Regions from separate parts of the Actinomadura citrea genome, predicted to be linked through region 3. Evidence: riboswitches for the same ligand, from Rfam matches in the RefSeq annotation. Region 3 holds a riboswitch; each other region holds the start of a gene.
The links. Region 3 has a riboswitch for cyclic di-AMP ahead of BJ999_RS25290 (CHAP domain-containing protein). Riboswitches for the same ligand answer to the same signal wherever they lie in the genome.
Positions count from the first base shown of each region.

Region 1: linked by a shared signal. The riboswitch ahead of BJ999_RS17750 (CHAP domain-containing protein) and the one ahead of BJ999_RS25290 (CHAP domain-containing protein) in region 3 are both predicted to bind cyclic di-AMP.
Region 2: linked by a shared signal. The riboswitch ahead of BJ999_RS14145 (CHAP domain-containing protein) and the one ahead of BJ999_RS25290 (CHAP domain-containing protein) in region 3 are both predicted to bind cyclic di-AMP.
Region 4: linked by a shared signal. The riboswitch ahead of BJ999_RS35505 (NlpC/P60 family protein) and the one ahead of BJ999_RS25290 (CHAP domain-containing protein) in region 3 are both predicted to bind cyclic di-AMP.

Region 1 covers NZ_JACCBT010000001.1:3,765,358-3,772,350, forward strand. The annotation lists gene BJ999_RS17740 (serine hydrolase family protein) at 1-816, shown strand, start outside; gene BJ999_RS17745 (PP2C family protein-serine/threonine phosphatase) at 1,002-2,894, shown strand; cyclic di-AMP (ydaO/yuaA leader) riboswitch at 3,361-3,516, shown strand; gene BJ999_RS17750 (CHAP domain-containing protein) at 3,528-4,295, shown strand; gene BJ999_RS17755 (bifunctional glycosyltransferase/CDP-glycerol:glycerophosphate glycerophosphotransferase) at 4,500-6,993, shown strand, end outside.
Region 2 covers NZ_JACCBT010000001.1:2,994,634-3,001,626, forward strand. The annotation lists gene BJ999_RS14130 (L,D-transpeptidase) at 33-1,271, shown strand; gene BJ999_RS14135 (M48 family metallopeptidase) at 1,279-2,799, opposite strand; gene BJ999_RS14140 (gluzincin family metallopeptidase) at 2,796-4,064, opposite strand; gene BJ999_RS14145 (CHAP domain-containing protein) at 4,104-4,940, opposite strand; cyclic di-AMP (ydaO/yuaA leader) riboswitch at 4,950-5,105, opposite strand; cyclic di-AMP (ydaO/yuaA leader) riboswitch at 5,241-5,439, opposite strand; gene BJ999_RS42940 (C40 family peptidase) at 5,935-6,897, opposite strand.
Region 3 covers NZ_JACCBT010000001.1:5,422,956-5,429,948, forward strand. The annotation lists gene BJ999_RS25265 (aminotransferase class I/II-fold pyridoxal phosphate-dependent enzyme) at 1-1,444, shown strand, start outside; gene BJ999_RS25270 (phosphatidate cytidylyltransferase) at 1,441-2,244, shown strand; gene BJ999_RS25275 (MFS transporter) at 2,288-3,568, opposite strand; gene BJ999_RS25280 (hypothetical protein) at 3,619-3,981, shown strand; gene BJ999_RS42345 (septal ring lytic transglycosylase RlpA family protein) at 4,068-4,814, opposite strand; gene BJ999_RS25290 (CHAP domain-containing protein) at 4,999-5,688, opposite strand; cyclic di-AMP (ydaO/yuaA leader) riboswitch at 5,703-5,852, opposite strand; gene BJ999_RS25295 (hypothetical protein) at 6,627-6,881, opposite strand; gene BJ999_RS25300 (hypothetical protein) at 6,941-6,993, shown strand, end outside.
Region 4 covers NZ_JACCBT010000001.1:7,740,163-7,747,155, reverse strand. The annotation lists gene shc (squalene--hopene cyclase) at 1-104, shown strand, start outside; gene hpnH (adenosyl-hopene transferase HpnH) at 166-1,170, shown strand; gene BJ999_RS35505 (NlpC/P60 family protein) at 1,250-1,951, opposite strand; cyclic di-AMP (ydaO/yuaA leader) riboswitch at 1,962-2,100, opposite strand; gene BJ999_RS35500 (MFS transporter) at 2,422-3,897, shown strand; gene BJ999_RS35495 (cobalamin-independent methionine synthase II family protein) at 4,013-5,050, opposite strand; gene BJ999_RS35490 (bis-aminopropyl spermidine synthase family protein) at 5,175-6,779, shown strand; gene BJ999_RS35485 (aldehyde dehydrogenase family protein) at 6,890-6,993, shown strand, end outside.

The DNA.
Region 1 (6,993 bases), 1.7 Mb from region 3:
GGGGACGGCGGAGGGACTCGGTCGGTGAGCGGGAGTCCTGAGCCGACGGGGTCCGAGCCGCGGGCTTCGGCGGCGCCGTCCAAGGCGCCGGTCGTGCGGGTGCCGGCGGGGGTGCGGGCCTCGTACGAGGTGTTCGACCGGGGCTCGGGGCGGGTGGTGGCCGCGCGGGCGACGCGGCGGACGTTCCGGTCGGCCTCGGTGGTGAAGATCCTCATCGCGCTGGACTACATGGATCGGCATGAGGTGTCGGATGCCGACCGCCGGCTGCTGGTGCCGATGCTGCGGTCGAGCGACGACGGGGCGGCCACGGAGTTCTGGCGCCGGGGCGGGCGGGCGCGGATCATCGAGCGGATGGTGCGGAAGGCCGGGTTGGAGGACACCGCGCCGCCGCCCGCGGAGAAGCCCGGGTTCTGGGGTTACACGGCGCTCAGTGCGCGGGACGTCGTGCGGATGTACCGGTATCTGCTGGACGAGGCGCCGGAGGGGCAGCGGGAGTTCGTGCTCGCGCAGTTGCGGAGGTCGACGCCCTGCGGGACGGACGGGTTCGACCAGACGTTCGGGATTCCGCGGGCGGTGGAGCGGCCGTGGGCCGTCAAGCAGGGGTGGTCCGGGTTCGGGGAGACGCCGGCGGAGCCGTGCAGCGTGCGGCCGGCGGCGTGGCGGCCCGACCTGGGGCTCGGACGGCCCGTGCTGCACACGACGGGCGTGGTGGGGGACAAGATCGTGGTGGTGCTGACGCTGCATCCGGCGGGGACGTCGTTCCGGACGGCGGCGGCGCGGATCACTTCGCTGACGCGGCAGGTGGCACGGGTGTGACGTGGGTCACAGGACGTGGAACTGGTCCGTTTTGAGATGGTCACCGGAAGCGGTCGAGTTCGGGCGTGCAGGGAAAACCCGGGCAAAGATCTAGAGTCTTTGCCCGTGGATGGGCGAATAGCCCCTCACTGACGTATGTAGCTTTTTTCTCCCAAGGGCAGGTGACGCCGAACGGGGGACAAGGGTTGGCGGAAGCGGAGGGCACCCAGCCCGGGGTGCACGTTGCGGACCTGGAAGACCTGCGGGGAGCCGCGCACGACCGTGCGGTCATGGCGGAGGCGCGGGTCGTGCTGGCCCGGCGTCTCGGCGTCCCGCCGGGCGAGGCCCTGCAGCACCTGATCTGGCTCGCGCGCGACCTGGACATCGAGATGGCCGAGGCGGCATCGCTGCTGGTCAAGGACGGGGGCGGCGGGCCGGTGGGGGCCGTGCTGGCGGGGCGCCGGGCGCCGCGCGCCGAGGAGGTCCCCACGGAGCGCCAGGCCGTCCTGTCGGAGGCCGAGGACGTGCTGCGCCGGGTGACGGCCGAGGACACCGCGGGGGACGTGGAGATCCTCGCGCGGGTGCCCGACGATCCGGCGGCGACGGCGGTGCTGGAGGGCGCGCTCGACTCCGCGGCCCATCTGGTCCCGGTGCGGGGGCCGGACGGCAACGTGGCCGACTTCCTCTTCGCTGAGCTCAACGGCGTCGCCAAGGACATGTTCGGGCGGGGCCGGGAGGAGCTGACCGGACTGCGGTTGCTGCGGACGGACCCGGGGGCGGTGCTCAGCGGGCTGTTCGACGACTATGTCGGGGTCCTGGAGTCCGGGACGCGGTTGGAACGTCCCTCGATCCAGTACTCGACCGCTCAGCGCGGCCTGTCCCGCTCGTCGCGGATGAGCGTGCGGTGCGTGCGGGTGCCGACGGGCGTCTGCGTGACCTGGCGGTACCACCTGACCGAGGACCGCGTCGCGCGGCGGCTGGAGCGGGTCGAGCGGCTCGCCCTGATCGGGTTCGGGGAGTGGGACCTGGCGACCGGGGAGGCGGACTGGACGCCGCAGATGCTGGCCAACTACGGCCTCTCTCCCGACGAGGTGCCGCCGATGCCGCACGACCTGCCGAAGGTCGTGGCCGACGACGACCTTCCGCTGGTCGAGGAGGCCGTCCAGACGATGTTCTCGCGCCGCGAACCGGTGGAGGCGGAGCACCGCGTGACCGGCCCTGACGGGGCGCCCCGCCATCTGTGGGTGTTCGCCGAGCCCGTGCTCGGCGAGTCCGGGCTGCCCGTCTCGATCAACATCGTCTCGCAGGACATCACCCGGCGGCGCGGGGTGGAGCACGCGCTGGCCGAGACCCGGCGGCAGATGCTGCGCCAGCAGGCGCGGACGGCGCAGGAGCGGCGCGTGGCGGTGACGCTGCGGCGGGCCATCCTGCCGGACGAGGACGAGGTCGAGCAGCTCCCGGGCATGCGCACCTCGATCCGCAGCATGGCGGCGGAGAGCACGGCCCGTATCGGCGGCGACTGGTTCGCGACCCGTGCGCTGCAGGACGGGCGGGCGATGTTCGCCATCGGGGACGCCGCCGGGCACGGGCTGCCGGCGGCGGCGGCGATGGCGCGGACCCGGAACGGCCTGCTGGGCCTCGCCTGCACGGGGGAGCGGGCGGGACGGCTGGTCGGCTGGCTGAACGAGCTGATCGGCGCCATGGACCCGCCCGCGACGGGCACCGCCATCGTCGCCCACTACGACCCGTCCCGGCACCTCCTGGAGTGGACGTGCGCGGGCCATCCGCCGCCGATCCTGGTGCGGGACGGGCGGGCGACCCCGCTGGAGGTGGTCCGCGACCCGATGCTCGGCGCCATGGCCGGCTGGGAGTACACGACGATCACCACCGGGCTGAAGCCGGGCGACATGCTCTTCCTCTACACCGACGGCCTGGTGGAGCGCAGGGACGCGGATCTGGACGAGCGGATCGCCCGCCTGACCCACATCCTGCAGGACTCCTCCACGCGTCCCGACCGGGTGCTGGACGAGGTTCTCGCGCGGATGGAGCACGACCGGGCGGCGGACGACACCACGCTCTTCGCCATCCACGTGGAGTGATCGTCCGAGCCTCGCGGTGACGAACCGCACGCCTGACCAGCGGAGATCGCCGAATGTGACGTGCGCCTCACCCGGAGGGGCGGGCGGGTGGTGGAGACCGGGGGCGGGAGTGCCGGCCGCCCCCCATTCGATCTTCTTTACCTTTTCCCGAAGGCCCGGTAAGTACGGCGGGCAAGGGGCTGAGGGGCGTCTCGACAAAGATCGGGAAGAGGCGGCGCCGTCCCGGTGTTGGGAGTCTCTTGGAAGGGCCTTGAGCAGGCAAGACTTTGCTTTATGCCTGGTTTGCTTTTCTTGAGAAGGTTGGTACCTTCGATCCCGAATCACGCAACGCGTCCCATGCGTTGCCACCGGCCGCACCATGCGCGGCCGAGGATCGCGGAGCGGAATCCGCACGCGATGCGCGCCAGTGACGCGCGCCCCCTCATCAAGATCTGTCAGTGAGAAATCCGTAAACCTGCACCGCTCGCGCGGTGCGAGGCCGAGTCCGTCCGGTCAGTGCGACCGGAACGGAGCCGGGGACCCACGTTTCTGGGGTGAATCGGCGCGCCCGAGAGTCGCGCCGTAGGGCTGCTTCCATGCCCGAATCCGTCAGCTAACCCGGTAGGCGCCATGGAAGACAAGGAGATTCCCTGCATGTCCGGTCTTTTCGATCGACTTTCGCTCAACCGCCTCAGCCCCGAGGACAAGGCCGTCGGCGTCGCCGTAGGCGCGGTCCTGGCGGGCGCGGTCGGGCTCTCTGTGGTCAACCCCCTCGCCGGCGGCCGCGCGGTCGCCGACACCTCCACCCAGACGGCGGTGGTCGCCGAGCAGGGCACCACCGCGCACAAGTCCTCCAAGGCCAAGACGGTGAAGGCCGAGAACGCCGCGGCCGAGGCCCGGCGCGAGGGCTTCAAGGTCCCCCCGCACGCCGTCAAGCCCGCTGAAGTGATCAAGCTCGCGCAGAAGCAGGTCGGCATCCACGAGGGCAAGGGTGGTGAGACCAAGTACCACAAGTGGTACGTCTCGACTCCCCAGGCAAAGGCCACCGCCAAGCGCGACGGCGGCTTCTCGGTCAAGGAGTACAACGGCGCCCAGTGGTGCAACATGTTCGTCTCCTGGCTCGGCGCCCAGACCGGCGTCAAGAACATGGGCTGGGACGCCTACACCGTCCAGCACGCCAGCTGGTTCAAGCAGACCGATCGCTGGGGCCACACCGCCAAGCCCGGCGCCGTGGTGTTCTACGACTGGCAGGACGGCTCGAAGGCCGGCATCGGCGACATCGACCACGTCGGCATCGTCGTCAAGGACAACGGCAACGGCACCATCTCCACCATCGAGGGCAACACCGACAACGCGGTGCAGAAGAAGGTCCGCGACAAGTCGCAGGTCGTCGGCTACGGCTACCCCGACTACGCCCGCTGACGCGACGCCCTACGAGACGGCGCACGTGTGACGAAGGCGCCCGGCCTCCCGCCGGGCGCCTTCTGGCGTTCCGGGTGTTGTGCCCAATGCCTCCGCTGACGGTGGGTAATGCTAAGCGTTGACAGCCTTTGATCCCCCTTGGAGCTCAGTGCGGAGTTCCTGGATAGGTATCCAGCACGCCGGAGTCTGCGGAGGGGGATGCCCATGGCGGTGCGCCCGGATGTCAGCGTGGTGGTGATCGCCTACAACGACGCCCGGAGGCTTCCGCGGGCGGTGGCCTCGGCGCTGGCGCAGTCCCTGGGCGGCGTCGAGACGTTGATCGTCGACGACGCGAGCACCGACGGCACGGGCGAGGCCGCCGACCGGCTCGCCGCAGCCCATCCGGGGCGGGTCCGGGCCGTCCACCTGCCGGTCAACTCCGGCGGCTGCGGCCGCCCCCGCAACACCGGGATCGAGGCGTCCACCGGCCGGTACGTGATGTTCCTCGACAGCGACGATCTGCTGGACCGGCACGCCTGCCTCAACCTCCTCGCCGCCGCCGAGGACACCGGCGCCGACATGGTCTCGGGGCTCTGCGACCGGATCTTCCTCGACCTGCCCGAGGGCGCCAAGGGGCGGATCCGCCCCTGGTACCCGTGGCTCTACCGGCACAGCGTCGTCTACGACTCGCTGAGCGAGAACCCCGATCTCCTCTACGACACCCTCTCGACCAACAAGGCGTACCGGCGCGGCTTCCTGGAGGAGCACGGGCTGCGGTTCGTCGAGCGGCTGCACTACGAGGACCTGCTGTTCACCGCCGAGGCCTACCTGGAGGCGGGACGGACCGCCCTGATCCCGCACCGCGTCTACAACTGGCTGGTCAGGGAGCGGACGCCGGCGCCGTCGATCTCCAACCGGCGCGCCGAGCCGGCCAACTTCGCCGACCGGCTGGAGATCCACCGCCGCATCGACATGCTCTTCGCGCTGCGCGGCGCCTACGACCTGCAGCGGGCCAAGGACGTCAAGTTCGTCAACCACGACCTGGTGCTCTACCTGCGCGAGCTGCGCGACCGCGACCCCGACCACCAGGCGCGCTTCCTCGACCTGGCCGCCGCCTACCTGGCCGAGCTGGACCCGCGGGTCTTCGAGCAGGCCAACCCGCTGCCCGCGATCGCGGCGCACCTGATCCGCGAGGGCGACCACACGGGGGCTCTCGCCGCCGCCGAGTACGACCCCGTGAAACGTCCCGAGCTGCGCGCCCGCCTCGTGGAGCGGGACGGGCGCGTCTACTGGGGGGCCGGGCGCCCGCGCGGCACGCTCGGCCGCCGCGTCCTGGACGTCACGGCCTTCGGCTTCCACGTGCGGCCCCTCCGGGAGCTGCGCCCGGCGAACACCGTCACACGGCTGGAGACGCGCGGCGGCCGCGTGCTCATGGCCGGCTACGTGCTGAACCCGCTGGAGCGGATCCCGCGGGGAGCCGAGCTGTCCGGGACGCTGGAGTTCCGCGACCGGCGCCGCCGCTCGAGGACCGGACGGGTCCGCGCGTCCGTCCGGCACGAGGGCGACCGGCTCACCTGGCGGGCCGAGTTCGACCCCGTCCAGAAGATCCGCCCTTTCGGGTTCGTCGACCCCGTCTGGGACGTCCGGCTGCGCATCCGGGTGGACGGCGAGGAGGTGGTCACCCGGCTCGGTGAGGGCCGCGGTTCGCCGTCGCTCGGCGGCGTCGCGCTGCCCGTCCGGCCGCGGCTGACACGGTTCGCGGGGGACCGGCTCCGCTCGTACGTCACCGAGGGAGGGCACCTGGCGTTCGCCCTGGAGACGGGGAGCCCGTGGGCGCAGCTCACCCGCGCCGTCGCGCGGCGCGCCGCCCTGTCCCGGCCGGCACGGCTGGCCCGGCAGCGGGCCCGGGAGGTGAGCAGGTCGGTGCGCCGGACGCTGACCGGCCGGAACACCAAGATCGTCGTGTTCAACCGGGTGCTGAGCCGGCTGCCCGTCCGGACCGGCCTGGCGGTCTTCGAGAGCCAGCTCGGCCGCCACTACTCCGACAACCCGAAGTACATCTACCGGGAGCTGCGCAGGTCCGGCCGTCCGGTGACGGCGGTGTGGTCGTACGCGTCGTCCCCCAAGGGGTTCCCGGACGACGCCCGTCTCGTCAAGCGCGGATCATGGGCGTACTACCTGGCGCTCGCGCGGGCCCAGTTCTGGATCGACAACCAGGGCTTCCCGGACCGGCTGCGCAAGCGTCCCGAGACCACCTACATCCAGACCTGGCACGGGTCGGCGTTCAAGCTGATGGGGCTGGACCAGCCGCGGTTGAAGTCGGGCCCGGCCGGCGACCAGGCGCGGCTGCGGCGGATGGTGGAGCGCTTCGACTGCTTCCTGGTGCGCTCCGGGCACGACACCGAGACGCTCTGCAGCGGCCTCGGCGTCAGCTCCGAGCTGCTGCCGGTGGGGTATCCCCGCAACGACGCCCTGGTCAACGGGGTGGACGGGGATCCGGAGCTGGCCGCCGAGGTCGCGGCCCTGCGCCACTCGCTCGGCCTGGACGACGGGCGCCGCGCCGTCCTGTTCGCGCCCACGTACGCCACCGGGCCGAAGGGACGTCCCGTCCGGCTCCTGGACGCGCCAGTGGATCCGGCGGTCTTCGCGCAGGAGCTGGGGGAGGAGTACGTCCTGCTCGTCCGGCCCCACTACCTGTGCCGGGCGAACGTGCCGCCGG
Region 2 (6,993 bases), 2.4 Mb from region 3:
CAAGACCGGGTGGCCGAGGGCGGTGTGCCGCAGTGCTGGTCGGCGGCGGCGTGCTCGTCGGGGCCGGCGTGGTGGCGTGTTCCGGAGGCGGCGCGCCGGACGGCGGGGACGCGGTGAAGCTGGAGGTGTCGCCGGGCGGGGGCGGCGGGAAGCTGCGGCCGGACAGCCCCATCGCCGTCGAGGCACGGCAGGGCACGATCGAGAACGTGACGGTGGCGACGAAGGACGGCGTGGTCGAGGGGGACCTGAACGCCGACAGGACGCAGTGGCGGTCCCGGTGGACGCTGAAGCCGGGCACGGCGTACACGGTCGACGCCACCGCCCTCGGCCAGGACGGCCGGACCCGCACGGTCCGCAGCGGCTTCTCCACGGCCGAGGTGAAGAAGACCAACGACGTCACGATCGAGGCGCCGTTCCACAAGGAGACCGTCGGCGTCGGCATCCCGATCATCGTGCACTTCGCCCGTGCGGTGAAGGACCGGGCGGCCGTCGAGCGGGCCCTGGAGGTCACCGCCGACAAGACCGTCGAGGGCGCCTGGAGCTGGTTCGGCAGTCAGGAAGTGGTCTTCCGGACGAAGAGCTTCTGGCCGGCCCAGACGAAGGTGTCGTTCCAGGCGCACCTGAGCGGTGTGCGCACCGGGCAGGGCGTGTACGGCGGTAAGGACTACGGCGTCGACTTCAAGGTCGGCGACTCGCATGTCGCCACGGCCGGCGAGGACAGCCACAAGATGGTCGTGAAGGTCAACGGCAAGAAGGCCCGCACGATCCCGACGAGCATGGGGCGCGGCGGGGAGCGCAAGTACACCACCACCAACGGGGTCCACCTCGCCATGGGCAAGGAGGACCCGACCGTCATGACGTCGGACTGGGACGGCTGCGGACCCGGCTGCGCCGGGTACTACAGCCTGACCGTCTACAAGTCGGTGCGGATCTCCGACAGCGGCGAGTACGTCCACAGCGCGCCGTGGTCGGTGGGCTCCCAGGGGAGCGAGAACGTCAGCCACGGCTGCATCAACGTCAGCCCGTCCAACGCCAAGTGGTTCTACAACCTCGCCCAGCGAGGCGACCCCATCACGGTGACCGGCAGCGACCGGCAGCTGGAGGCGGAGAACGGCTGGGGGTACTGGCAGGTGAAGTGGCAGAACTGGGTGAAGGGCAGCGCGCTGAAGCGGTCGGTCACGACGGCTGCGCACGTGGACGCGGCGACCCTGTCGGCACAGCGGGGAGCCAAGCCCAAGGCGCCGGAGAAGCAGCGGGCCGAGGGCAACTGAGCGGCGGCTAGCGAAGGGGCGGCGGGGCCTGGACGTGGTGCAGGCGCGCCCAGTCGCGGGCCATGGCGATCCTGTCGGGCCCCGCGGGGTGCGTGAGCCACAGGAGGTACTCCGCGGTGTCGGGGTTCAGGTCGGAGATGTTGCGCACGGACAGCGCGTGCTGCATCGACACGAACGTCGACGGGTCGCGGGTGAGGTCCAGCGCGTGCGCGTCGGCGCGAGCCTCGATGCGGCGGCTCACGAGGTTCTGGACGGGGGCGGCGAGTGTCGTCCCGGCCGTCACGAGCGCGAGGAGGAGCGCTACGGACCTCGGATCGGCCGCCCCGCCGCCGCGGCGCGCGTCCGGTCCCGTCCCGCCGGAGCCGGGCACGCCGGGATCGAGCCCGGCGCGCCGCAGCAGGCGCGGGGACGTCATCAGCAGGTACAGCAGGCACAGGGCCCCGGCCACGCCGAGCGCGCCCACGAGCGTGCCCCACAGCACATCGTCGCGTTTGGCGTGGCCGAGCTCGTGCCCGACGATGGACTCGACCTGGGCGGGCGGCGACTTCAGCAGCGTGTCGTAGAGCACGATGCGGCGCGTGGAGCCGAACCCGGAGACGTAGGCGTTCAGCGACGTCGTCCTGCGGGACGCGTCCGCGACGAGGACGTCCTCGACGGGCACGCCGTCCCGCCGGGCCATCGCCAGCAGGTCGCTGCGCAGCGGCCCGGCGGGCAGCGAGTGGAACCTGTTGAACACCGGCTCCACGGCGAGCGGGTAGACGAACGAGGCGAAGACGACGAGGACGAACCCGCCCACGGCGGCGCCGGTCCACCAGTAGCGCGGGAAGCGGCGGGTGAGGGCGTAGAGCAGCAGCAGGGCGATCGTGTAGATGACCCAGGTGACGGCGAGGGACTTCGCCTGGTCGACGAGCCATGCGGGCCAGCTCTGGGTGGACAGCCCGTACCGGCGCAGCACGGACTCGCTCCAGATGTCGAACGGCAGCCCGGCGACGCGCAGGAGCGTGGTCACGGCGAGGACGGCGAGGATGATGCGCAACGGCCGGCGCCGGAGGCGCTCCGGGGGGTGTGGGGGGTCGTCCCCCCTCGGGAGGGACGGCCGGCGCCGGAGGCGCTTCGGGGGGTGTGGGGGGTCGTCCTCCGTCGAGAGGATCGGCCTGCGTCTGGGCTTGGCGGTGGCCCAGCCGATGAAACGGGCGCCCAGCGGCGTGAAGCCCAGCACCAGGATCAGGGCGAGGCCGACGAGGAGCCCGGTGTAGGCGGGCGGGTTGACGGCCGAGTCGAACGCCCGGGAACGGGCGATCTCGGCGGGGGTGAAGTCCAGCGCGGGGTCGGGTGTCACGCGCCCGCCGGGGACGTGTCCGGGCAGCGGGTTCCACGGCGTGGTCCTGGCGAGGACGGCCGCGACCCCGGCGAAGAGCACGGCGGCGGTGACGGCGGCGGCGATCCGGGGCCGCCGCGCGGGGGCGGCGCCGGGAGCCCCCGCGGCGGCGCCCTCGGCGCGGTCCTCGTCGGTCTCCGCCTCGCTCATGCGAGCTCCTCCTTCACGTAGTCGCGCCAGAGTGCGGTGAAGCGCTCCCGCGTGAGGCCGAGCACGTCGCGCAGGGCCGTGGCCTCCGGGGCGCGCCCCGCGGCCCGGTAGAGCCGAACCAGCGCCGCCTCACCGTACCGGTCGGCGACCATCCGGCAGGCGAGCCAGGCCTCCTGGTAGGCCTGGGAGAGGCGGGGGGAGCCGCCGGCGAAGGCGCCGGCGGCGGGCAGCGCGGACGGCGTGCGCCCGGCGGAGACCTCGCGGCGCAGCTCGCCGGCCGCCGACCGGGTGCTGATCTTGACGTGCCGGTAGCCGACGTAGTCGGCGAAGCCCTCGATCAGCCACAGCGGCGTGCGCCGGTCGCGTGCGCCGCCGGTGGCGACGTGGGTCAGCTCGTGGGCGAGGACGACGTCGCGGCCGAGTTCGTTGAGGCGGCCGAAGGTACCGGGGGAGACGATGACGCGGTCCTCGCCGCGGCCTCCCCCGGCGGCCGGGGCCACGGTGGCGAGCGCGGCGATCTGGCCGAGGCTCTGCCCGGGGCCTGCGAGCGCGGAGGCGAGGGTCGCGTCGGCGGGGACGAGCGCGACGACCCGCTGCGCCCACCCCTTGCCGACCACGGACGTGACGCCCGGGACGGCCGCGTCCAGCCGCCCGGCGATGCCGTCGAGGCCGGCGCCGTCCCCGATGACGAGGCCGGCGCGGCCCCTGACCACCGTCAGGGGGCCGCAGTCCCAGATGTCGGTGTCGTCGGCGAGGCCGCGGGACGTCCCGTCGCCGACGATCGTCCACGTCCCGGCGCGCGGGGCCAGCGTGAGGTAGCGGGTGCGGGCCACGTCGCTCCGGTCGAAGCCGCGCAGCCGGTAGCGCACCTCGACGCGGACGACGGCGGTCCCGCCGTCCACGGCCTCGGTCGTGACGATGCGCTCCCGCCAGCCTTCCAGGGGGAGCTTCCGGAGGTTCCCGTACACGCGGGACTGGGCGTCCTGGAAGGCGGCGGGGGCGTCGCCCACCGTGGCGAGGAACGCCATGCGGTCGCCGTCGCGGACGGCGCGGGCGCGGTTGGTGAGAACGGCGGCGGCCGTGTGCGGGCTGAAGGTCCCGGCGGCCCGGGAGGTGGGGCGCGCGCCGGCGCCCGCCGCCCCGCCGCCGGAGCGCGCGCCCGCCAGGCCGGCGCCGCCGGCGAGGAGGGCGCCGATCCCGCCCGCGCCGAGGGCGAGGACCCTGCGCCGCGTCACGGGGGCGTCCTGCCCGGGGCCTTCCTCCATGGGCGCGATCCTATGCAGGGCGCGGGACGGGGGGCGCCGTCACGACCGGTAGTCCGGGTAGCCGTAGCCGACGACGACGTCTGTGGAACGTTCCCTTACGCGGACGGCGTTGTCGGTGTTGCCCTCGACGGTCTCGATCGTGCCGTCGTCGACCTTCTTGATCACCATGCCGACGTGCTGGATGTCGTCGACGGACTCGCCGCCGTCCCACGCGAAGAAGACGATCGCGCCGGGCCTCGGCTCGGTGCCCCAGCGGCCGTGCTCCTGGAACCAGCGGGCGTGGGCGACCGTCCAGGCGTCGCTGCCGATCTGGTCGGTGAAGCCGATCTGCTCGCCCACCCAGGAGACGAACATGTCGCACCAGTTCGCGTCCCCGTAGCCGTCGAGGGAGCCGCCGTCGCGCGCGAGCGTCTCCTGCGCGCGGGACGTGGCCATGTACCACTCCTGGAACTTGGTCTCGCCGCCGCCGTCCTCCTCGACGCCCACCTGCGAGCGGGCGAGCCCGATGGCCTGCGCGGCGGTGGGCCGCGACTTCGCGGCGGCCTTAGCGGAGGTCGTCGCCTGCGGCCGCGCGGGCCGGTCCTTCTTCTTCGCCGGGGCCTTCGGGCCGGTGGTCTCGGGCTCGTCCTCGGACGAGCGCCGGGACGTGAGCCTGGACGGGTCGCCGTGCGCCGTCAGGCCCGGGGCCAGGTCGGCCGCGGCGGCGGGCCGGGCCGGGGCGGAACCGAACGGCAGGACCGACGCCTGGGCGGTGGCCGCGGCGGTGCCGATCACGGCGGCGCCGACGACCACGCCGCCGGTCGTCCGCCACGTGAGGGACAGGGAGTTCGGCTTGCGGTGCCTGCCGGGGGTCTTCTTGCAGTGCGAGCGTGGCACGGGGGGATCTCCTCGACTTCCATGCCGCCTACCGGGTTAGCTGACGGGTTCGGGCGTGGAAGCCGCCCTACGGCCCGTGAAGGCAGGCCGATTCACCCCAAAAAGGACGCAGTGGGTCCCCGGTTCCACGACGGCCGCGCATGCAGGGCACGGCGGTCCGCGGACTCGGCGGTGACGTGCCCGGGGGCGGGCACGCCGGTTCGGATGGGGAATCTCGGCGGGCGCGGACGCCCGCGGAGTGCAGGGGGTGGGGGCGTGGCCGCGTGGCGGCCACGCCCCAGGTAACGCTGCGGGATTCACTCCTTCTCTTCCAGACGCCTACCGGGTTAGCTGACGGGTTCGGGCGTGGAAGTGGCCCTACGGCGGCTCCCACCGGACTGCGGAGAGAGACGCGCCGATTCACCCCGGGTGCCGGAATGCCCGTTCGGAGACGTTGTCCGAACTCCGGCGGATATGGGTCCCCGGTTCCGCACTGAAGCGGATTCGGCGCTGCCGCTGCGATCCTGGGGGCGAGATGGGGCCCGGCGCGGGACCTGTCTCCCGCGTGCGAACGAGCGGCGCCTGATGTTGTGGGTGGACGGCGGCCCGTCTCCGGGACCGTCCGGGGATCTGCCCCGTGTAGGCCACCGCGGCTGCGCGCTCAGCGCCATGCACGCTGCGAGCGTGCGCACGGTGGACGGGACAGGCCGGTCTGCGTCGAGACCGTGCGGCGCCTTCGGGCGCCGCGGGACGGCACGTGGGGCGTGCCGCCCTGGGGGAGCGGCACGTGGATCGCGCCGCCGTCACGCGGGTGCTGGATGCGCCGCGTGGGGCCGGGGCGCCGGGTGGGCGCCGCGGGGCCGCGGCGTCTGGAGGGCGCCGTGAGTGGTGACAAGGTACCAAAACCCCAAAGGAAGGCAAACCCCCCCAAAACCAACAACGGACCAGGTCAGGCCTGGTCCGTTGTCGATGAGGCTCCGTCACGCCCGCGGGGCGGGGGTGTCGGGGCGGTGCGTCAGGGGCGCCCTGCGCCGTAGTAGTTGCTCAGGTAGTAGCCGGAGGTGATGTCGGCGATCCTGACGACGTCGCCGGTGTGCGGGGCGTGGATCATCTTGCCGCCGCCCACGTAGAGGCCGACGTGGCCGAGGCTGCTGAAGAACACCAGGTCGCCCGGCTGGAGGTTGCTCTTGGCCACCCGCTTGGTCGCGGCGTACTGGGAGTTGGTGGTGCGGGTGATGCCGACGCCCGCGGCGGCCCAGGACTTCATGGTGAGGCCGGAGCAGTCGTAGGAGCCAGGGCCCTCGGCGCCGTAGGAGTAGGGCTTGCCGAGCTGGGCGTAGGCGAAGTCGAGCGCCGCGCGGGCCGGACCGCTGGCCGGCCCGTTGTAGGTGCCGCCGGTGCCGCCGCCGGGGCCGCCCGAGCCCGACGGCGTGTTCGGGCTGAGCCGGCGCACGATCGCCTTCTGCTTCTTCACCTGCTTGTCGAGTTCGAGCTTCTGCTTCTTCAGCTCGTCCTGCTTCGACTTCACCTCGTCGTAGGCGGACTTCGCCTGGGACTGCTCGCGGCGGAGCCGCTGGGCGGTCGCGAGGAACTGGGTGAGCTGGGAGCTGCGCTCCTGCGACAGGTGCGAGAAGACGGCGGCCTGGTCGAGGATCGACTGCGGGTCCTTGCTGCCGACGAAGCCGGTGACGTCGGCCGAGTCACCGTTCTTGTAGGCGGTGGCCGCCATCTGAGCGATCTTGGACCGCTGCTCCTCGAAGCTGGCCTGCTCCTGCTTGCTCGCCTTGGTCGCGGCGTCGAACTTCTTCTTGGCGACCTTGAGCTTCTCGCGGTTCTGGTTGAACTGCTCGACCTTCTGGTCCATCTTCTCGTTGAGCTTGTCGAGCGCCTTCTGGGCCTGCGCCCGGGTCGGCTTGGGCTCGGCGTGCGCCACCACCGGGGAGCAGGTCAGGGAGACCGCCACGGTCAGGCCGGCCACGGCCGCCAGGCGACGGGAGCCGCCTCTGCCCGCAGAGCCTGCCCTGCGGCCAGGCCGCTGCGCCGGTGCCCCGATGTGATCATTGGCCACGGTCGG
Region 3 (6,993 bases):
CGAGATCCGGATCCTGGCCGTCGATCCGAGCCTGCGGGGCAAGATGATCGGCAGGCTGCTGATGTACGCGGCGCTCCGCTGGGTGGCGGGGCACGGAGGTCGGAGCATCGTGGCCTTGGGACGGGTTGAGCTGCTGCCGATGTACCTGGCGCTGGGGCTCGCGTCCACCGGCACGGAGGTGCGATCGGGGGCCGTGGATTTCCAGCTCCTGACCGGCGACGTCGCCGAGCTCACCGACCGGACCCTGCGACGGCACGGACCGCTGCTGCGCGATCTAGGACGGAAGGTGCGGTGGAGGCTGGAGGCCTCCTTCCTGCCCGAGGACGAGTCCTGCGCCCACGGCGGTGCGTCCATAGAGGCGCTGGGACGGGGGTTCGACACCCTGGACGCGCACGGCGACGTGGTCCCCGCCGACGTGCTCGACGCCTGGTTCCCGCCGGCTCCCGCCGCGGTCGCGGCCCTGACCGGCGGGCAGGAGTGGATCGCGCGCACGTCTCCGCCCGCGCGGGCCGACGGGCTCATCGAGGAGATCGCGCTTCGCCGGGGCCTGCCCGGGAACGCCGTCGCGGTCGGCGCGGGTTCCTCCGACCTGATCTTCCGCGCGTTCAGCCGATGGCTGGACGCCTCCAGCAAGGTGCTCCTGATCGACCCCTGTTACGGCGAGTACGCGCACGTCGTTGAGCAGGTGATCGGCTGCCGCGCCGACCGGTTCCCGTTGTACCCGGCGGAGGGCTGGCGGATCGACCCGGAACGTCTCACCCGCGCCCTGCGGAACCAGTACGACCTGGTGGTCATCGTCAATCCCAACAACCCGACCGGGGTCCATCTCGACACGGCCGGACTGCGGGAGGTGCTGGAGGGCGCGCCGGGCGGGACCCGGTTCTGGATCGATGAGGCGTACGCCGGGTACGTCGGCGCCGGGCAGACGCTGGAGCCCTACGCGGCCGAGGCCGACAACGCCGTCGTCTGTACTTCGCTGTCGAAGATCTACGCTCTGTCGGGCCTGCGAGCGGCCTATCTCACGGCGCCTCCACCGATCGTGGCGGATCTGCGTCGCTGGACTCCGCCGTGGTCGGTGAGCCTGCCCGCCCAGATCGCCGCGGTGAGCGCGCTGCGCGATCCGGCGTACTACACCGCCCGATGGGCCCAGACGGCGGCGCTGCGCGCCGAACTGGCCGCCGCGCTCATGGAGGCCGATGAGAACCTGCGCGTCAGCGAGTCGGTGGCGAACTTCGTCCTGCTCACGCTGCCCAGGGGCGGGCCCACCGCGTCCCGGCTTGTCGACCGGTGCCGGCGGCGGGGCGTGTTCCTGCGGGACCTGTCGCCGATGTCCCCGGCGTTCGAGGGCAGGACGGTGCGAATCGCGGTGCGCGACGCCGCGGCCAACACCCGCGTGGCGGGCGCCGTCGCCGAAGCCCTGCGCGTCCCGCTCGGCACGGCGTGACCGAGGTCGCGGATCTGGTCCCCTACCTTGCCGGCACGCTGTTCGTCGGCGGCATCGCGGCCGGGCTGTCCAAGCGGCGTGAGTACGTACTGCGGTGGTGCGCCTGGGCGGTGGGCGTGCCCGTCGTGGTCGTCGCCCTGGACATGGGCCCTGGCGGTGCGGCCGCCCTCGCCGCTTCGGCGGGGGTGGCGTGCGCCGTCGAGTACGCCGCCTTGACCGGCCTGCCCCGGCTGGACCGCGTGGTGCTCGCCGCCGCCGTGCCCGTGGCGCCCGTGACGGCCTGGCTGGCGCCCGGCCATCTCCCCCGGCTTCTCGCACTCACCCTCGCAGCCGTCGCCCTGGTACCGGTCCTGGCCGGTGACGCGGCCGGCGGACTCTCCAGGCTGTGTTTCGGTGTGCTCGGAGTGATCTGGTTCGCGCCGCTGGCCGGCGTGGTCCTGCTCGGCCCGGAGATCCTGGCGTTGTTCGCCGCGGTGTCGATCGCCGACATCACCGCCTCGTTCGGCGGCCGGTCCCTCGGCGGGCCGCCCCTTTCCCGGCTGTCGCCGTCCAAGCACTGGAGCGGCCTGCTGACCGGGACCGTCACGGGACTGGGCACACTGGCCGTGCTCGGTGCCTTCACGCCGGCCTGGGCCGTCGCGGTGGCGGTCGGCGCCCCACTGGGGGACCTGCTGGAGTCGATGGTCAAGAGAGGAGTCGAGGCCAAGGACTCCGCCTCCTGGCTGGCGGGCGCCGGCGGCCTGCTCGACAGGCTCGATTCTTTCCTCATGGCCCTAGTGCTCGCCGTGGCACTCGGCTGATGACCGCCAGGTCTGCCCGCAGGCCTTGGTGCGGACCAGTGCCTCAGGAGTCGGGTGCTGCGGCCGGGGTGTCGTATCGCCGGAGCACGCCGAACCAGCCGCAGCCGATGATGACGCCGATCAGCAGGCCGGCGGCCAGGAAGGCCGGGCGTGGGTCGTGGCCGGACGCCTTGGTCACCGCGCCGGCGACGGTGGCACCGACAGGGGTCGCCGCGACGAACAGCGCCCGTGCCGCCGTCGTGACCCGTCCGAGAAGCTCGCGGGGAATCCAGCGCTGCCGGGTGCTGCGGTTGATCACGCTGGCGATCGACACCGCCCACACCTGCACGGCGTTGGCGGCCAGCAGGGGCGCCCATCCAGTGCTGGCTCCCATGACCAGCAGCGAGCCGGCCGCCAGCAGGATGCCCAGGCTGATCGAGGGCAGCGCACCCAGCCGCGCCGCGATGAACGGAGCCGTGACCGCCCCGGCGATCCCGCCGGCCCCGCCCGCCGTGATCACGGCGGCGACCAGCGGCGTCGGAAGGCCCAGCTGCACGCGGGCGAAGTAGACGATCAGGGTGTCCACCGCCAGGCAGAGGTTGACCAAGGTCTGAACGATGGTGAGGGCCAGCAGCGGGCGAAAGCCGACGATGAACCGCAGGCCCTCCCAAAGATCCTCACCGAGCCTGCGGAGCATCAGGCGGGCCGACCTCGGTGTCGTCCGGGCCCGGTCGGCTCTGCCGGGTGCCAGAAGACCGGCCGACCGCGCATCCCGGGCGCCACCGCCCCGCGTCCGCCCCGCCCTCACCTCGATCAGCAGCGGCACCAGGGTGGCCAGCGAAACCGCGAAGGTCGCCGCGTTGATCAGTAACGCGGTTTCGACACCGATCCAGGTGGCGAGCAGAGCGACGATGGCCGGGCCGACCATCTGCGACGTCCGCCCGGCGCTCTCCAACACCGAGTTGGCCCTCAGCAACCCCTCGGCCGGGAACAGGTCCTTCACGGCGACGGTCAACGCGGCGTCGAAGAACACCGTGGCCGCCCCGCCCACGAACGCCAGGGCCAGCACGCCCCCCAACGGGGCAGCCCCCAGCCACACAAGCCCGGGAAGGACCACGAAGACCCCGGCGCGGAGCACATCCATGGCGACCAGCACCCTCCACGGATTCAGCCGGTCCACGACCGGCCCCGCGGGCAGTCCGACCAGCAGATAGCCGATCCCGCGCGGGGCGGCCGCCAGACCCGCCGCCAACGGGTCACGGGTCAACTGCAGGACCAGCAGCGGCACAGCGAGCACCGCGCAGCCGTCACCGAGCAAAGACACCGACTGCCCGCCCAGGAACAACCGACGAGCCCGCGATGAGGCTTCCGTCATGTCCTCCAGCCCAGTCAGCGTTGAGCCGTGTCGAGCCGAGCGCCCTGCACCCCGACCCGACGTGGTGGGCCTCGGCGGGGCCGTCTTTAACGTTCGCCAGAGACGGTAATCAGCACCAGCCCGCCGGAGAAGTCACCCTTGATGTTGAAATCGACGCGTGCTCGGTCGACGGCAAGGGAGCCCAGGCTGCGGCCTTGTCGCCATGGCGGTTCGTCATGGTCTTCGGCGTGGTCGGCCTCCTGGCGGACACCGTCTATGAGGGGGCCCGATCGATCACCGGTCCCTTTCTGGGGCCGCTACTGGAGCTGGACGATCACAGACGACGGCACCGCGACAGTCCGCTGACAACGACGTCGCTGCCTGCATTTCTGCCCCGGACGTGACGGACCCCGCTCTCGTCCGAGGACGGGAGCGGGGCCTGTGGTGGGGGGTCGGGGTGGCCAGGAGGGGATCACCTGGACGGGCTTGGTCAGCCGAGGGGCTTCGGGGCGCCCTTCTTGCCCATGCCGTGGCCCCAGGACAGGACCTCGTACTTGACGCCCTTCAGGTGGCCCGCCGAGGTGCCCGTGTCGTACTTGCTGTTCGGCTTCTTGCCGTCCACCAGGTGGCGGAAGGTGTAGGTGTCGAGGTCGAGCATGACGCCGCGGTGCGACGGCTCGCCCGGCCCGCGGTCCCCGACGAAGCCGGTGACGCTGCGCCCCTTGTAGGTGACCTTGACCTTGGTGTGCATGGGCCAGCTCGGGCTGGCGAACAGGCCCTTCTGCATCGGCTTGCCGCCCGCCGGGGCGCCGGTGTCGCCGTTCACGCCCGAGCCGTCGTCCCAGAAGTAGGACGCGGTGGTGCTGCCCGACAGGACGGCGTGGCTCTTCGAAGCGGCCTTGCCGGTGGTGTGGCGGGTGGCCTTCGCGTCGTGCTGCCCGGCCACCTGCTGGCCGGTGACCTTATGGCCGGTGACCTTGTGCCCGGCGGCCTGCTGCCCGGTCACCACCTGGTCGGTGACCTTGTGCCCGGACACCAGCTGGTCGGTGACCTTGTGCCCGGACACCTGCTGCCCGGTCACCAACTGCCCGGTGACCTTGTGCCCGGTGACCTGCTGCCCGGTGACCGTGTGCGCCATCGGCTTGTCCGCCGGGGCCCCATGGGCAGCCTCGACCGCCACGCCCGCGACCAGGATGCCCGCGAGGGCGGTACCGATAAGGGCGGTTCGCTGCTGCATGTTCATCCTTTGCTCGGTGGGCCGGGCGCCGGGCCATGCCTTCGGCGTGATGGACTCGCCGTTCGGGCATGACGGATCCGGCGCACGGCACGTGGGCGTGCTCGCGACGTGGGTGTGATCGCGCGGGTGGAGAGGGGGAGCACCGCTTGACGGTGCGGGCAAGGGGCCGCTCAGCGGCCCCGGCTCACCGGTACTCGGGGTAGCCGTAGCCGGCGACGGTGGAGGTGTCGCGGACCTTCTTCTTCACCGCGTCACCGGTGTTGCCCTCGATGGTGTTGATGGTGCCGTCGTGGTTGTCCTTCACGACGATGCCGACGTGTTCGACACCCTTGATGCCGCCGCCGTTCCAGGCGAAGAAGACCACGGCGCCGGGCTTCGGCGTCTGGCCGAAGCGGCCGGTCTTCTTGAACCACTGGGCGTGGCTGACGGTGTAGGCGTCGGCGCCCATTCCCTTGGTGCCGGTGTGCTGGCCCAGCCAGGACACGAACATGTCGCACCAGGACTGGCCCTTGTAGACGGAGGCGCTCTCGGCACCGATGCGGTGGGCGTTCAGCTCGCCCAGCGACGAGCCGATGTACCAGTTGTTGAACTTGCTGTTGCCCGAGGCGTCCTCGTGGGTGCCGACCTGCGTGCGGGCGAGCTTGATGACGTCCTGCGCGGAGGCGCCGGCCTTGGCGCTCTGGCCGCCGGTCTTGGCGCCGTTGGCGTCGGCCTTGGACACCTCGGCAACGTGCGCGGTGTTCGCGGGCTTGGTGTCCGCCTGGGCGGACGGGGCCAGGGAGGCGAAGCCGAACACACCTGCCATTGAGAGGACGGCTCCGGCGGCCACGCGGGTGCCCATGCGCTTGGTCAGGTCGAAGGTACGAGCGGTCATGAAAAGGTTCTCCTGAGTTCTTCCAGTCCGCCTACCGGGTTAGCTGTCGGGTTCGGGCGTGGAAGTGGCCCTACCGCGACCCCGCGCACGGCGGGGGTGCGGATTCACCCCGGTGTTTCGGTGGGTCCCCGGCTCCGCTCGGCCGTGATCGGCGCTCTGCGGACTCGGCGGCGGACGTGCCTTGATCGGCCGTCCTGATGATCAGGGACTTGATGCGCCCTTCATGATCTGTTCGGGCGCTCCGGACGGGCTTCCCCGTCGGTCACAGAGCCACAACAGGTTCAAGCCGCCCCATATTTCGTCAAGCACGCCCCAACGACCTGACCGACCTGCAAAGACTTCACAAAACCCCCTCAACGCAAGGGCTGCGGTCCAGTCAAGCTGGACCAAGATTTTCGGTGCGACACCCTCAACCGGACCGCTCAACGGTGCCTGAAATTTGCGTACCGCTCAGCTCGTCATCCTTGAGCTATCGGACTGAGCCGACCGGGCCCGAGCGTGGAGGCGGATCCCCCGCCGCCTACGACGATGCCGGAGGCGAGCCGGTGAACAACGCCAGGGTCGGAGGAGCAACGCGGGGTTCTGGACCGAGCACCGTGCACGCCAGGCCACCACCGTGAGCGGCGAGGTCGGCGCTCACGGCCGTCATTCACCTCGTCGTGGGCGCCCCGCCCGGCGTCCGCAGCGACTCCGTACTCCGACCACCGGCTCAGGCGGATCGTCTGATCGCGGGGAGCGTCGTCAACTCCCTGGCCCTGGCCACGGCATCCCTCCGGCGATCGCCATGGCCGCGGCGAACGTGCCGGCCAAGCCGCCCACACCGGCACCAGCCTCACCGGACCGCCGTAATCCGCTCCGTTCCGCCCGCCCTTCAAACTCCGCACCCGCAAGACGCTCGATATCACCCGCCTGCTGACCCGTCCTGTTCTCCTCCCGACCTACTCGGCCGCGATCTGCTCCCGAACGGAGAGCCACGCATGCCAGCAGTCTGCGGGCGGAATGTCGGAGTACCCGCGAGATCGCTCAAGGTCGTCTGCGACGCTGAGCGGGACGGTCATGCATACCGCATCGTCGCGGATGGCGAGCACCTCCGCTTCCGTCAGCGGCTCGCCCTTCTCCTGCTCAGCCGCATGCAGGATCACCACCAGAGCCGGCATGAAGACGGCGCAGAGTGGGTCTTCGTCGTGGGACATCTGTTCTCCAGACTGCTCAGGTCACGTTTCGGGCCCGGAAGGCCGAGGACGCCGAGCGGATGACCGACCGCGTGCGCACCTTTGCCGGATACCGGAAATACCACGGATACGG
Region 4 (6,993 bases), 2.3 Mb from region 3:
TCACCGGTACCGGCTTCCCCGGCGACTTCTACATCAACTACCACCTGTACCGGCTGGTCTTCCCCGTCAGCGCCCTCGGCCGCTACCTGGACGGCGCGACATGAGGCGGGCGCGCGGGCCGGTGGGGGCCACCGAGTTCACCCTGCACAAGGAGGTCCGGACACCATGAGCATGCCGCTCCGCCAGAGCCTTCGCATCGGGGGCTACATCCTCCGCAACAAGCTGCGCGGCCGGGAGAAGTTCCCGCTCATCGTCGAGCTGGAGCCCCTGTTCGCCTGCAACCTCGCCTGCGCCGGCTGCGGGAAGATCCAGCACCCGCACGACGTGCTGAAGAAGCGCATGCCGGTCGAGCAGGCCATCGCCGCCATCGAGGAGTGCGGCGCGCCGATGGTCTCCATCGCGGGCGGCGAGCCGCTCATGCACCCGCAGATCGACGAGCTGGTGAACGAGCTCGTCCGGCGCAAGAAGTTCGTCTTCCTGTGCACGAACGCGCTGCTGATACCCAGGAAGATCGACAAGTTCACGCCGTCGCCGTACTTCGCGTGGGCGGTGCACATCGACGGCCTGCGCGAACGCCACGACGAGTCCGTCTGCAAGGACGGCGTCTTCGACGACGCGGTCGCGGCGATCAGGGAGTGCAAGCGGCGGGGGTTCCGCGTCACCACCAACACGACGATCTTCAACACGGACACGCCGCAGACCGTCATCGACGTCATGAACTACCTCAACGACGACCTCGAGGTCGACGAGATGATGATCTCGCCCGGCTACGCCTACGACAAGGCACCCGACCAGGACCACTTCCTCGGCGTCCAGGAGACGCGGGAGCTGTTCCGCAAGGCGTTCGGGAACGGCAACCGCAAGCGGTGGCGCTTCAACCACTCGCCTTTGTTCCTGGACTTCCTGGAAGGCAAGGTCGACTTCCCCTGCACGGCCTGGGCGATCCCGTCCTACTCCCTCTTCGGCTGGCAGCGTCCCTGCTACCTGATGTCGGACGGCTACGCGCAGACCTACCGGGAACTCCTGGACGAGACCGACTGGGACTCCTACGGAAGGGGACGCGACTCCCGCTGTGCCAACTGCATGGCCCACTGCGGCTACGAACCCACGGCCGTCTTCTCGACCCTCGGCTCCCTGAAGGAGTCCTTGCGGGCCGTCCGCTCCGTCTGACCCGTCTCGCTCCCCGGCCCGTTCCGCCCGGCACCGGCGATCCGCCGATGCCGGGCGTTCCCGAGGCCTTCCGGGCGGCCTACTTGAGGGACGTCGGCCGGTACGCCTTGTACTCGTCGTCCGAGGACAGCCCGTAGTCGAGCGTCCGGTGGTCGGTTCCGTACCGGCCGCGCTGCTCGTAGGCCCAGTACGACGAGTGGTCCTTGTCGGCCCACTTCTCGAAGATGACGACGTGCCGGGTGGTGTTGCTGCCCAGGGCGTCCATGACGAGGTCGCCCTTCTTCAGCTCGGACATCTCGATGCGCTCGGTGTACCGCGACGAGGTGAGGCCGACGGTGTTCGTCCCGGGCTTGGACAGCCCCAGCGCCATGGACACGTAGCCCGAGCAGTCGGTGCGGTAGCCGTTGTGCGTGCTGGTCTGGCTGTAGGGGATCCGCTGGTCGGAGTGCGGATGCCAGGTCTCGGCCCGCGTGATGACCTTGGACCGATCGTCCGGCTCCGGCTCGGCGGCCTGCTTCTGGGGCTCGGCCTTCGTCGACGGCTCGGCCTTCGCCGGCGGCTTGAACTCCTTGTGGACCTGGGCCTGTGCTCTGACCTGATCCTGCGGCGCGGTCCGCTGCTTCGGCACGGTCTGGACGGCGGCGACCGTCTCGGTGGACGCGTGCTGCAAGGCCGTCGGCACGGCCGCCGTCACGCCGAGGACGGCGAGACCCGTCAGCGTGACCGTGGCCCAAGGGTTGGGCCGGGGAAAACGCGAGGGCTTGTTGTGCTTGCCTTTCAAAGGGGGGCTCCTTGCTTCCATGTGCCGCCTACCGGGTTAGCTGACGGGTTCGGACGTGGAAGTCGCCCTACGGCCTGAGCAGGCCGATTCACCCCAGTGCGGGTTGGGTCCCCGGCTCCGCGCCATGGCGGACTCGGCGGGTGCCGCTGAGAGAGAGCGGCGCTGACGATGTGCGGGCCCGGTCGACGAGGGGGTCGCGGGCCTTGTTGCGCGGGGATGGCACCCCGGCCCACCTGAGTGGGACAAAACGCCTGGAAGGCGTCTCGAAGTGGCAAAGGTACTGAAATCACCAAGGGACGGCAAGGTCCTCGCAGATCATTTCCGCAGCTCAGTGCCCTGCCGACCCGCGCGAACCCCGCCGCCCAGGGGGATCCGAGGGATCGGCCGGTTTTCGCCGCCCCCATAGACGGAGGAGAAACCTCCAGTTACTATCTGGAGGAAGATCCTTCGTTTAATGGGAGGTGGGTTCCATGACCGCCATCACGGCGCGGACCGCGTCCGGCCCGTCCGCGGGCGCCCCGAACCGGCGCTGGGCGGCGCTGGTCGTGATCGCCGTCGCGCAGCTGATGATCGCCCTCGACGCCACGATCGTGAACATCGCGCTGCCGACGGCCCAGCACGCGCTCGGCTTCGGCGACGCCGACCGGCAGTGGGTGATCACCGCCTACACCCTGCCCTTCGCCGGGCTGCTCCTGCTCGGCGGCCGGATCGCCGACCTGGTCGGGCGGCGCCGCAGCTTCCTGGCCGGGCTGGCGGGGTTCGCGATCGCCTCGATGATCGCCGGAGCCGCGCCCGGCTTCGAGGTCCTCGTGGTCGGGCGCGCCTTGCAGGGGGCGTTCGCCGCGCTGCTCGCGCCCACCGCCCTGTCCCTGCTGGCGGTGACGTTCACCGAACCCAAGGAGCGCGCGAAGGCGTTCGGCGTGTACGGCGCCGTGGCGAGCAGCGGCGCGGCGGCCGGGCTGCTGCTCGGCGGCGGGCTGACCCAGTACGCCGACTGGCGCTGGTGCCTCTACGTCAACGTCGCGATCGCCGCGGCCGCGTCGGTGGCGGGACGCATCGTCCTTCCGGCGCCGCCGAGCTTCCCCGGGTCGCGCCTCGACTGGATCTCCGCCGTCCTCGTCACCGGCGGCCTGGCCGCCGTCGTGTACGGTGCGGGCGAGGCCGCCCCGCACGGCTGGGACGCGTGGCAGACCACCGCGCCGATGGGAATCGGCGCCCTGGCCCTCGCCCTGTTCGTCGTGCGCCAGGCCACGCACGGCGCGCCGCTGCTGCCGCTGCGGATCCTCGCCGACCGCAACCGGGCCGGCGCCTACGTCGCGGTGGCCACCGCGGTCGTCGGCGCCTTCGGGGTCTTCCTCACGCTCACCTACTACCTCCAGGTGGTCGCGCACTTCTCCCCGATGCGCACCGGGCTGGCGTTCCTGCCGATGGCCGTCGCGAACTCCGCGAGCGGCTACCTGGTCGGCGCCCGGCTCACCGGGCGCGTGCCCGCCCGGCTGCTGATCGCCGGCGGCCTGCTCATCGCCGCGGCCGGGCTGGCCGTCCTCACCCGGCTCGACGCGGGCAGCGGCTACGCCACCGCCGTCGTCCCGGTCGAGGTCCTGCTCGGGATCGGCATGGGCGCCGCCTTCCCGCCGGCGTTCTCACTGGCGACCGCGGGCGTCTCCCCGCGCGAGGCCGGGGTCGCCGCCGCCGTCGTCAACGCCGCGTCCCAGATGGGCGGGTCGATCGGGACCGCCGTCGTCAACACCGTCGCGATCGGCGCGACGGCGGGGTACCTGCGCGAACACGGCCCCGACGGCTCACGCGTGAGCGCCCTCGTGCACGGCTACACCACCGCGGCGACCGTCTCGGCGCTGGCCCTGACGACCGTGGCCGTCCTGGTGATGCTCCTCATCCGCACCCCGGCGCCGTCGGACACGACCACCGAGCACAGCTCCCGATGAGCGCCGTCCCTTCCCCTGAGCGCACCTTCGAGAGGGCGCCCAGGGGAAGCCGGTCCGCCGCAGGCGTGCCGCCGGTCCTGAAGGCACGGGAGCGGTCCTGGAAACGGGTGGCGGGTCAGAGGCCCAGCTGGGCGGCGGCCAGAGCGGTGCCCTCCACGCGGGCGGCGATCTTCGCGAAGGCCGTGTCGCGGGACGTGGAGGTGTCGTCGGCGAACGGGGAGAAGCCGCAGTCGTCGCAGGTGCCGAGGCGGTCGACGGGCAGGTGGCGGGCGGCGGCGAGGACGCGGTCGCGGATCTGCTCGGGCGTCTCGACGCGGGGGTCGATGGGGTCGACGACGCCGACGAACACGCGGGCGTCCGCGGGCAGGTGGTCGGCCACGATGGCCAGGATCCGGTCGGGGTCGGGTTCGCTGGCCAGCTGGAGGTAGAAGGCGCCGGCCTTGAGCTGGAAGAGCTTGGGCAGCAGCCCCGCGTAGTCGACGTCGAGGCTGTGCGTGGAGTCGAGGTCGCCGCCCGGGCAGACGTGCACGCCGATCCGGGCGCGCTCGTCGGCGGAGAAGCGCTCCAGGACCCGGTTGTTGAGCGCGATGAAGGCGTCCAGAACGCCGCCGCTGGGGTCGAGCTTGAGCGACAGGCGCCCCTCGGTGAAGTCGAGCTGCACCACGTGGGCGCCCGCGTCCAGGCAGGAGCGGATGTCGGCCTCGGCCTCGTTGACGAGGTCGTCCAGGAACATCTCGCGCGGGTAGCCGTCGATGCCGTCGGCCGGGTACAGCAGACTCAGCGCCGAGGGCGCGATCACGGCCTGCTTGACCGGCGCGGTCGCGTGGCGCTGGGCGGCCCGCAGGTAGTCCACGGCGTGGCCGGTGTAGCGGAACGGGCCCGCCGTCAGCCGCGGCAGCTGCCGCTGGTGTCCGTCGGCGAACGGGATGACCGCGCCGTCGGGGGCCAGGTCCGCCAGACCCGCGATCGGGTAGGTGGCGAAGCTCGGCTTGGACTGCTCGCCGTCGGTCACCACCGGAGAGCCGAGCTCCTCCAGCCGGCGGAGGGTGTCGCGCACGGCGCGCTCCTGGGCGGCGGACAGCTCGGTCGGTGAGGCGGCGAGCAGTTCCTGGGGACGCGGGATGCTGCCAATGGGCTCAGTGGGGAGGGACATACGCCGAGGTTACGCTACTCAAAGTATCGACAGAAGCGCTGAACGTGACCAGAGGTGGCCGTGAGATTCCGCGGTGGCGTCACGGCGGGAATTGCGGGAGCCCGTGCGCCGGTAGCATTCGCGGGTGGCTGATGGGGGAGTGCCGATCGGGCCGCCGGTCGCGGCGGACATGGATCCCCGGCGGATCCATACCGCGCTGAGCCTGCTGGCGGACCGGCGCTGGCGGACGCTGGGCGAGCTGGTCCGGGAGACGGGCGCGCCGCGGCGTTCGGTGGAGTCGCTGCTGGCCGGGCTCTCGCTGGAGCACGCCGGCGGCGACCGGTTCCGCCTCACCCCGGAGCAGGGCGGCGAGATCGCCGAGTCGCTGCGCACCGGGTACCGTCCGCTCGACCCGGCCGACCCGGTGGGGCACCTGCTGCCCGAGTACGCCGCCGTGGTGGAGCGTGTGGCCGGGCTGATCGAGCGGGCGCCGCGGGCGCGGCACGTCCTGGACCACGTGTCGGCCACGCCGGAGACGGTGGTCCGGCGGGCGCTGCTCCTGGGGGCGCGGTTCTGGCTGCCGGGCACGCGCCTGCTGTGCGTGGGAGACCACGATCTGACCTCGCTGGCCGTCGGGCTGGTCCATCCGGGCGTGCAGACCACCGTCGTGGACGTCGACGAGCGGATCCTGGCCTACATCGACGCGTGCGCCGCCGAACTGGGGGCGGACGTGCGCACCCGCTGGGCGGATCTGAGGCTGGGGCTGCCCCCGTCCGCCGTCGAGTACGCGGATCTGGCGGTGACCGACCCCCCGTACACGCCGGAGGGCGTCGGACTGTTCGTGGCCCGGGCGGTGCAGGGGCTACGTGACCAGGGGCGGGGCCGGGTCCTGCTGGCCTACGGGGCGAGCGACCGCACGCCGATGCTCGCGCTGAAGGTCCAGCAGGCGCTGCAGGAACTGAACCTCGTGAGCGAGGCCGTCTACCCGGACTTCAACGCCTATTTCGGTGCGGAGGCGATCGGTTCGCGCGCCGACCTGTACCTCCTGCGGCCGACCGGAAAGAGCCTGCCGGCCGCCGCCGCCCGCGCCGACCGGTTCGCCACCGCCATCTACACCCAGGGGCCCCAGGCCGTCGAAGCCCGGACCGGGGTGCAGGCGTCGCCTGACGACGTCGCCGATCTGCGCCCGGACGTCCTGGTCGGGGACTGGCCCAAGCAGGTGCTCCCACAGGTGCCGCGGGTGCGGCTGACGACCTGGCTGGCCAAACCGTACGCCGCGCGGGTGCGTCACGCGGCCGTCGCGCTGCCCCCGGGGCTGGAGGGCGCCCTGGTCCGCGTGCTACTGGCCACCCGCGCCGAGCACGTGCGGGTGTTCCTGGCCGAGCCTCCCGGCGACCTCGCGGACGAGGCCGCGGCACTGGCGGGCGTGTACGAGCTGACCCGGCGCGGCTCGACCGTGGAGGCGGCGCGCACCTCGTCCGACACGGCCGACCAGGCGCAGCGGATCGTGCGCGCCATCATGGACCGGGCGCACGGGAAGGTCGCCAACGTCTGGCGCGACGCCCTGATCGACGCGCACACCGGCCTGACCAAGCGCCAGGCCCGCACGGTCGTGGCCGACGCCGCTCCCTGGGCGCGAGACGTCACATTGCTGGAACTCCCGCTCCACCGGCTGAGCGACCTGCCCGCCGCCGTGCGCACCTCCCTGAACCTCGCCACGACGGCATCGGGTAGTGAGAACACCCGGTAACAGCCCCTTCAGCAGGGTTCGGGTCGCGGCGGTATGAGCGCCCCCGAGCATCAGGCTGATGCGCCGGGCCCAGGACCCGCACGCCGGGGCGTCCGACGAGGGCTTGGCCGGTGCTGCGGGTCGCTGACGACGCCGAGGCGATCCTCCGCGCCGTGAACCGCGCCCCGTACGGGCTGACCTCGGCGGTCTTCGGGCGCGATCTGGACCGTACCCT